DNA from 2 places in the Telluria sp. ZB4P37 genome. Region 2 is predicted to be linked to the other one. Evidence: predicted binding sites of a transcription regulator. Region 2 holds the regulator's gene; the other holds the start of a gene.

Region 1 (4,411 bases), on a different contig from region 2:
GTCTTCCTGTACCGCCTGGCCCTGACGCTGCCCTTGCTGGTGCTGGCCGGCTGGCTGTTCGTTCGCAAGCGCAAGGGAACCTATTGGCCGTTTGTCTGGGGCTTCATCATCTTCGCCCTGTTCACCTTCTTCTTCGAACTCGTGCCCTACCTTCCGAGCTATGGCGGCTATGTGCGCTACCTGGTCGGCATCGCCATCACCGTTTTGGTGGGACGCTATGCGATCATTTCGCTGCAGCGCTACCTCGCGCGCCAGAAGGAAACCGAGGCGTTGCCCGACGCGCAGCGCCGCCAGGGCCTGCGCTACGATGCTGCCATGGCCCGCCTTGGCAAGGGCGTCTGCCCGGGTTGCGAGCGCCAGGCCGACCTGAAGGACGCCAAGCTCGATTTCTGCCCGCACTGCGGCATCGGCCTGTTCGACCGATGCGCCTGCTGCACGACCCGCAAGAATGCCTTTGCACGCTTTTGTTTCGCCTGCGGTACGGCGGCCAATACGACACTGGCCGACTGAGATCAGCCGGCCAGTTCAGGACCTAGCGCGCAAGCTTGCGCAGCTTAGTCACGCAGATCGGCCGGCACCTTGCCGCCATTGGCCGCGAGCTTGTTCATGACCTGCTTGTGCAGCCAGATGTTCATCGAAGCCGAGTCGCTGGTGTCGCCGCTGTAGTGCAGTTCGGCGGCCAGTTCCTTGCGCGCCTGCAGGCTGCTGTCCAGGTCGAGCAGCTTGAGCAGGTCGACGATCGAGCTGCGCCAGTTCAGCTGCTCGCCCGAGGCCTGCTGCTTGGCGCTCAGGATTGCCTCGACGTCCACCTGGTCCATGGCGGCCGGGGCAGGGGCGGGAGCCGGCTGCTGCGCTTGCGGCTGGGCCTGCGGTGCGCTCGGGGCCGGCGCGGCCGGGCCCTTGTTGGCGGCGTGCGACTTCGGGAAGATCTTGCTGAAGATATTGCTCAGGATGCCCATAGTGGTCCTCGTTGGTTGTGGTTGATGGAAGGGTGAAGCGATTAGCGGCGCATGTTCTGTGCCATGTGGCCCAGGGCGATGGCCAGTGCGGCGCCGCCGATGGCCTTGACCAGGGTCGGGTTGTCGGCATAGAAGTCGCCCATGCGGTCGACGATGCTCGGGTTTTGCTGCTCGGCCTTTTCAGCCAGCTCGCGCACGTCTTCCGGAGAGACCTGCTCGGCCTGCTCGGGCGTGACCTGCGTCGGGGTACGGCCGCCGAACAGCTTGCCGAGGGCGCCGCCGCCCAGCGAAGCAAGCACGCCCGGGCCGAGCGTGGAGAGCAGCTGGTTGAGCATGCCGGCACGCTGGTTCGGGTTGCTCTGGCCAAACATCTGGCTGACCATCTGCGGGAAGGGCGGGGTCTGGTCGGAGCGCAGCGCTCCGGTCACGCCCTGCGCCAGCGCCTCGCGCGGCGCGTTCTGTGCCACGCGGTCGAAATCGTCTGCTGCCTGGTTCTGGTTAGCGCCGGCAGCGCCGCCCAGGTATTGCGTCAGTAGGGTGCCTAGATCAAATGCCATCTCGTTCTCCTGCTTTTACATGGGTGAATGTTGAGAGTAGACGCGATGCTCTGCCTTCCTCTGTTCGGTATTCAACGGTGGCCACCCTAAAGGCGTGCTTCCTTTCCATGTAGACATCCAACCGTTCGCCGGGGTAAGCTTCCTGGCGCAGTCACCTGAAATCCTTCGGCAGGAGTGCAGCATGTGGCCTTACCCCCGGATCCTGTCCCATCGCGGCGGCGGCACGCTTGCCCCCGAGAACACCTTCGCCGGCTTGCGGCGCGGCATGGACTATGGGTTCCGGGCGGTGGAATTCGACGTCATGCTGGCGCGCGACGGCGTGCCGGTGGTGATGCACGATCCCTACCTCGGCCGCACGGTCACCGGCGCCGGTCACGTGTTCGACTATGACGCGGCCGAGCTGGCGCGGATGGATGCCGGCAGCTGGTTCGGCCCCGACTACCGCGGCGAGCCGGTGCCCCTGTTCACCGACTTCGCCCGCTATTGCAAGAAGCAGGGCGTCTGGATGAACATCGAGATCAAGCCGGCGCGCGGCTTCGATGCCGAGACCGGCGACGCGGTGGCGCGCATCGCCCGCGACATGTTCGCGGGCGAGATCGCGGCCGGCGACCTGGCGCGCTCGCCCTTGCTGTCCTCGTTCAGCCTGGCCGCGCTGGAAGCGGCGCAGCAGGCCGCCCCGGACCTGCCGCGCGCCTGCCTGATGAGCGAGCTGCCGCCGGGCTGGGAGCCGCTGGCGCGCTCGGTCGGTGCGGTCGCCATCCATACCAACCACAAGCACCTGACGCCGGAACTGGCCAAGGCCGTGCGCGACGCCGGTTTCGGCCTGTTCTGCTACACGGTCAACGATCCGGTCCGGGCCGGCGAATTGCTGGCGTGGGGCGTCGAGGCCTTCTGCACCGACCGGGTCGACCTGATCGGGCCGGAATTCGGCAGCCGGGCTTAGGCCTGGATCGAGGGTATTTGCAAAAAAATAAGCAAGCCGGGCCTCAAGTAGACTGACCAGTTGTCGTTAATGACGGGCGACCGCCCTCCGGGCCAAGGCCACCATGTCATTATCGATCAACACCAACGTCCAATCGCTCAATACGCAGCGTGCGCTTACGCTGCACGCCGCAAGCCAGGAGAAGCTCATCGCTCGCCTGAGCTCCGGCTCGCGTATCAACAGTGCCGCGGACGATGCAGCCGGGCAGGCGATTGCCGCGCGCATGACGGCAACCCAGCGCGGGATGAGCCAGGCGGCGCGCAACATCAGCGACGGCACCTCCATGCTGCAGGTGGCCGATGGCGCCATGGCGAACGTGGTCGAGAACCTGCAGCGCCTGCGCGAGCTGGCGGTAGCCTCCGGCAACGGCGCGTATACGGACAAGGACCGCGCCGCCTTGCAGCACGAGGCGGTGCAGCTGCTCCACCAGATCAACGAGGTGGGCGGGCAGACCCAGTTCAACGGCAACGCCATCTTCGCGCAGGAACGCACCAGCATCGGCGGCGACGAGCGCAAGCGGGTGGTGCTCGACGGCCTGAAGACCGGCTGGCTGAGTTCGGCAGAGGACATGATCAAGAAATACTATGGGCTGAGCGCGGACGGGGCCAGGATCACGGTCAACCTCGAGGGGGGCGATGGGGGCGCCGGCGTGCTGGCCTCGGTGTCCGGCACCGTTGGAGGCGACGGCAAGTTCAACAACCTGAGCCTGAACCTCGACATGGCCGACTTCGGCACTGCTGCCACGCCGGATGGCGGCGGCGCGCCGTTCTACAGCGACCGCATCGTCGCGCACGAGATGGCGCACGCCATCATGGGGCGTTCGCTGAACTTCTTTGGCTTGCCGCAGTGGTTCAGCGAAGGCACGGCTGAACTGATCCACGGCGCGGACGAGCGCCTGCGCGGCGCCATCGCGGGCGGCTCCACCGCGGCCGGTATCGTCGGCGTCATCGCCGGCGGCGGGTTTACCTACGAAGGCGGCTATGTCGCCACCCGCTACATGCACGACAAGCTCAAAGACCTGGGCGTGGAGGGCGGCATCAAGGGCGTGATGCAGTACCTGGACCAGAACCAGTCGGCCGACCTGGGCGTGGCCCTGAACGCGGTGACCGGCGGCCGGATTGCCGGCACGGCTGCCTTCCTCAGCGATTTCGGGACCAACGGCGCGAACTTCATCTCCACGAAGATGGATCTGTGGAACGCCGACACCGGCGCCATCGGCGGCCTCGATGCCGATGGCAGCACGGCGCGCAACGCCCGCACCGTGGTGCCGGACACCGGCACCAGCAACGCCTCGGACGGGCTGGCGAACTTCGTGGTGACCTACCCGGAGCTCGGCGGGGCCACCGGCGTGAACCGGATGCAGGTCCAGGTCGGCGGCGACGCGGGCGACCTGGTCGAGCTGCAGTTCTCATCGATGAACGCCAGTGCGCTCGGGCTGGCCGACCTGGACCTGAAGAACGCCGCCGTCTCGCTGCTGCACCTGGACCAGGCGCTGGAATTCGTCAACCAGCAGCGCGTGAACGTGGGCGCGGCCAGCAACCGGCTCGACATGGTTGCCAATGGAATGCAGGCCAATGCCATCAACCTGGCGGCGGCCAAGGAGCGGATCGAGGGCGTGGACTATGCGGGCACTGCCGCGGGGCTCACGCGCACGCAGATCCTGCAGCAGGCGGCATCGGCGATGCTGGCGCAGGCGAATAGCATGCCAAGGGCGGTGCTGTCGTTGTTGCGGTGATGTTCCAGGGTTTCGGCTACGCAGCGAAGGTTCGCCACACCCACCACCACGTCCTTCCCCCATAACCCGTAAATATCGCCCGCACCAATAACCCGGTGTACAGCTACGCTATAATCGATTTTTTATACAGCATGCTGCCTCCTTACGCCCATACGACATGAAATCCTCTGAAATCCGC
Region 2 (4,411 bases):
GTTCGGCGCCTTCGACAACGACTTCGACCCGGAACCGGTCTTCGCCCGCGCCCCGGCCGCCTTCGCTCCCGCCTTCACCGCTCCCGAACCACGCCAGGCCGCAGCGCGCGCCGCCGCCCAGCCGCAGATGGACCCGTTCGCGGGCCAGCCCTATGTGGAACGCCGCGCAGCCCCTGTCGCCGAAGACATCCCGCCGACCTACGAAAACCGCCGCGCCCCGGCCCAGGCCTCCACCATCGACATGGCCGCCATGAGCTCGATGATGAGCGCCGCCATCGCCCAGGCCAAGGAATCGGCCACGCTCGAAATGAGCGGCATGATGAATGAAATCCGCGCCATGCGCGGCATGATGGAAACCCAGTTGGCCGAGCTGTCGTGGAATGCCAGCTCGCAGCGCGAGCCGCAAAAGAACGCCGTGCTGCGCGAAATGCTGGCCGCCGGTTTCTCGGCGACGCTGGCGCGCTACCTGATCGACAAGATGCCGGCCACGAAAGACGCGGCCGAAGCCCTCCGCTGGATCAAGACGGTGCTGGCCCGTAACCTGACCACCATCGCCAACGAAGACGATTTGCTGTCGCGCGGCGGCGTGTTCGCCCTGGTCGGCCCGACCGGCGTCGGCAAGACCACCACCACCGCAAAACTGGCGGCGCGTTGCGTGATGCGCCACGGCGCCGACAAGCTGGCGCTGATCACCACCGATGCCTACCGTATCGGCGGCCACGAGCAGCTGCGCATCTACGGCAAGATCCTGGGCGTGATGGTGCACTCGGTGAAGGACGAAGCCGACCTGCGGATTGCTTTGAAAGAACTCAAGAACAAGCACACCGTGCTGATCGACACCATCGGCATGTCGCAGCGCGACCAGATGGTGACGGAACAAGTAGCCATGCTGAGCGAATCCGGCGCCGACGTGAAGCGCCTGCTGTGCCTGAACGCGACCTCGACCAACGAGACCCTGAACGAAGTGGTGCGCGCCTACCAGGGCGGCGGCCTGGCCGGCTGCATCATGACCAAGCTGGATGAAGCCGCTTCGATCGGCAACGTGCTCGACGTCGTGATCCGCCAGAAGCTGAACCTGCACTACATCTCGAACGGCCAGCGCGTGCCGGAAGACCTGCACTTGGCCGACCGCGCCATGCTGGTCGACCGCGCCTTCCGTTCGCGCGCCGCCGGCAACGGCTTTAGCGATGCCGACCTGCCGCTGATGATGGCCGCCGCCGGCGCAAATGCTGGCAACCTGCACAACGACCGCAGCCTGCGCGAGGTGTCCCTTGGCTAGTTTCGATTTCGACCAGGCCGAAGGCCTGCGCCGGATGCTGCAGGGCCCGCGCCCGCGCATCGTCACTTTTCTTTCCGCCACCCCTGAAGACGACAAGGGCGCCATGCTCGTCAACCTGGGCGCCTCGCTGGCCCAGACCGGCAACGACGTCTTGATCGTGGACGCCTGCGAGCGCGAGTACGGCGTCGCCCGCCGCCTGGGCATCAGCCGCGCCGCCGCGCTGGCCAACGTGGCGCGCCAGGAGTGCGGCCTGAACCAGGTCCTGCACGCCGTGCCGCAGGGCTTTTCGGTGGCCTCGCTGGGCACCCCGCAGCGCGCGGACGATGCGCGCCGCCTGGCCAAGACCTTCGACGTGCTGGTCAAGCAGGCCGGCATCGTGATGGTGGACGCCGAACTCGGCCCGGACGGCGAATTGCCGCTGCCGCTGATGGCCAGTTCCGAGATCGTGGTGCAGGTCGGGACCTCGGCCGCCTCGATCACGAATGCCTACGCCTTGATCAAGCATTTGTCGCACCAACTGGGCCGCCGTCCTTTCGGCATCCTCGTTACCGGCGCGACAGAGGCGGAAGCCAAGGTTGTATACGATAATATGTCTACCGCGGCAACACGCTACCTGGCGGTGACCCTCAATTCGATGGGCTCGGTACCGGCCGACGAATACCTGCACCGCGCCGCGCGCCTGGGGCGCGCCGTGGTTGATGCCTTCCCGCTGGCGGGTGCATCGGTTGCTTTCCGCCAGCTGGCAGGCAAGTTCGCGCTGCACGCGATGCCGCAGCTGGGGCGGGGAGGCGGCGCACATTTCGGGTCCTGACCTGCTAGAGAAGAAAAGAAGACAAGCAACGCATGTACACGGTCAAAGGAATATCGGACAAGAACCATTTGCTGACGGAGCACATGCCGTTGGTGAAGCGTCTTGCCCACCACATGAAGGCCAAGCTGCCGCCTTCCGTGGAAGTCGATGACCTGGTGCAGGCGGGCATGATCGGCCTGCTCGATGCGATCAACCGCTACGAAGACAACCACGGCGCCCAGTTCGAGACCTATGCGGTGCTGCGCATCCGCGGCGCCATGCTCGACGAACTGCGCTCAAGCGACTGGATGCCGCGCAGCACGCGCCAGAATATGCGCAAGGTCGAAGCGGCGATGGAAGCGCTGCAGCAGCGCCTGGGGCGCCCGGCCAGCGAATCCGAAATCGCCAAGTCCCTGAAAATCCCGCTGTCCGAATACCAGGACATGCTGGGCGACGGCGGCGGCCACCAGCTGCTGTACTACGAAGACTTCCACGACGACGAAGGCGACGGCGGCAGCGCCGGCTTCCTCGACCGCTATGCGGTCGACGATGCCGATCCGCTGCGCTCGCTGCTCGACACCGACTTCCGCCAGGCCGTCATCGACGCCATCGACAAGCTGCCGCCGCGCGAGAAGATGCTGATGGGCCTGTACTACGAGGAAGAACTCAATCTGAAGGAAATCGGCGCGGTGATGGGCGTGAGTGAATCGCGCGTGTCGCAGCTGCACACCCAGGCGGTGTCGCGGCTGCGTGCCTCGCTCAAGGAGCAATTATGGACTGGGCCAGCGTAGCCGGGCTGGTGCTCGCGCTGGCGGGCATCCTGGTGGGCCACACGCTCGACGGCGGCAAGTTCGCGTCGCTGGTGCAGCCGGCCGCCTTCGCCATCGTGGTGGTCGGCACCTTCGGGGCCGTGCTGCTGCAAAGCGAGACCCGCAGCTTCCTGCACGGCATGCGCATGCTGCGCTGGGTGTTCTTCCCGCCGAAGTCAAGCCGCGACAAGCTCTCGCGCGAGATCGCGCTGTGGAGCCTCACCGCACGGCGCGACGGCCTGCTGTCGCTCGAGCAGTACATGGGAACGCAGGATAAATTCATCCAGAAGGGCCTGCGCCTGGTGGTGGACGGCATCAATCCGGACAAGATCCGCAGCCTGCTCGAGAGCGAAATCAGCGCCTACGAATTCGCCCAGCGCCAGGCCGCGCGCATCTGGGAATCGGCCGCCGGCTATTCGCCGACCATCGGCATCCTGGGCGCGGTGCTGGGCCTGATCCACGTAATGGAAAACCTGTCCGACCCGTCGCGCCTGGGTTCCGGCATCGCGGTGGCCTTTGTCTCGACTGTGTATGGCGTCGGGCTGGCCAACCTGTTCTTCTTCCCGGTCGGGAATAAACTGAAAGCCATCGTCAGCGACAAGGTGGCGCAGTACGAAATCCTCGCCGAAGTCTTCCACGACCTCGCCAGCGGCGACCACACCCGCGTGGTCGACGAACGGGTGGCGTCGCTGCTGGCGCGCCACTAAGCGGCATGGCGCGCAAACGCTACGACGATTCGAACGGCTCGGCCGAGCACCACGAGCGCTGGCTGATTTCCTACGCCGATTTCATCACGCTGCTGTTCGCTTTTTTTGTCGTGATGTATGCGATTTCCATCGTCAACGAAGGCAAGTACGCGGTGCTGTCCGAAGCGCTGGGCGACGCCTTCGGCGGACGCAGCCTCGCGCCCCAAGCCGCTACCCGGGTCGAACCGGCGCTGCCGCTGTCGCACATCGTCAACCGCAAGCGGATCGAAGCCGCGCGGCGCGAGCGCCAGCGCATGGAGACCCTGGCGAAAGACCTGTCGGCGACCCTGCTGCCGCTGGTGAAATCGGGCCAGGTGCGGGTGACCCAGAATGCACGCGGCATCAGCGTCGAGATCAATGCCAGTGCGCTGTTCGACCAGGGCGAAGCGGTGCTGCAGCCGGACGCGCGCGACGTGCTGCGCGAAGTGGCCGGCCTGCTCAAGAATCACCCGCACATGATCGAAGTCGAAGGCCATACCGACGACCTGCCGATCGCCACGCCCCAATACGCATCGAACTGGGAACTGTCGGCGGTGCGCGCGGCCAGCGTGGTGCGGCTGTTCATCGAGGGCGGGGTCTCGGCGCCGCGGCTGTCGGCGATCGGGCATGGCTCGACGCGGCCGGTGGCGCGCAACGACAGCCCGGTCAACCAGGCGCGCAACCGGCGCGTTGCCGTGATGATCCTGGCAACGACACCAGAACCATTGCCGTCAGCTTTGAAATAAAATGTCATTTTTGCCGTCTGTTTGAAATATTCTTTCAAGGAGCACGAATGCATGTCAAACGA

What was found. Region 2 encodes FliA, which starts transcription of late flagellar genes. Its sites were predicted from a motif close to CTAAAGTTTNNNNNNNNNNNGCCGNTA; they were not measured.
Positions count from the first base shown of each region.
Region 1: a site for FliA is predicted at 2,502-2,528, ahead of AC56K1_RS15530 (flagellinolysin). Genes of this name have one in related genera too.

Region 1 is NZ_JCASID010000009.1:149,101-153,511, forward strand. It holds gene AC56K1_RS15510 (serine endopeptidase) at 1-510, shown strand, start outside; gene AC56K1_RS15515 (DUF3597 domain-containing protein) at 555-959, opposite strand; gene AC56K1_RS15520 (hypothetical protein) at 1,001-1,516, opposite strand; gene ugpQ (glycerophosphodiester phosphodiesterase) at 1,698-2,459, shown strand; gene AC56K1_RS15530 (flagellinolysin) at 2,563-4,233, shown strand; gene alaS (alanine--tRNA ligase) at 4,391-4,411, shown strand, end outside.
Region 2 is NZ_JCASID010000013.1:24,918-29,328, forward strand. It holds gene flhF (flagellar biosynthesis GTPase FlhF) at 1-1,279, shown strand, start outside; gene AC56K1_RS18170 (MinD/ParA family ATP-binding protein) at 1,272-2,090, shown strand; gene AC56K1_RS18175 (RNA polymerase sigma factor FliA) at 2,123-2,860, shown strand; gene AC56K1_RS18180 (flagellar motor protein) at 2,842-3,585, shown strand; gene motD (flagellar motor protein MotD) at 3,591-4,349, shown strand; gene AC56K1_RS18190 (hypothetical protein) at 4,397-4,411, shown strand, end outside.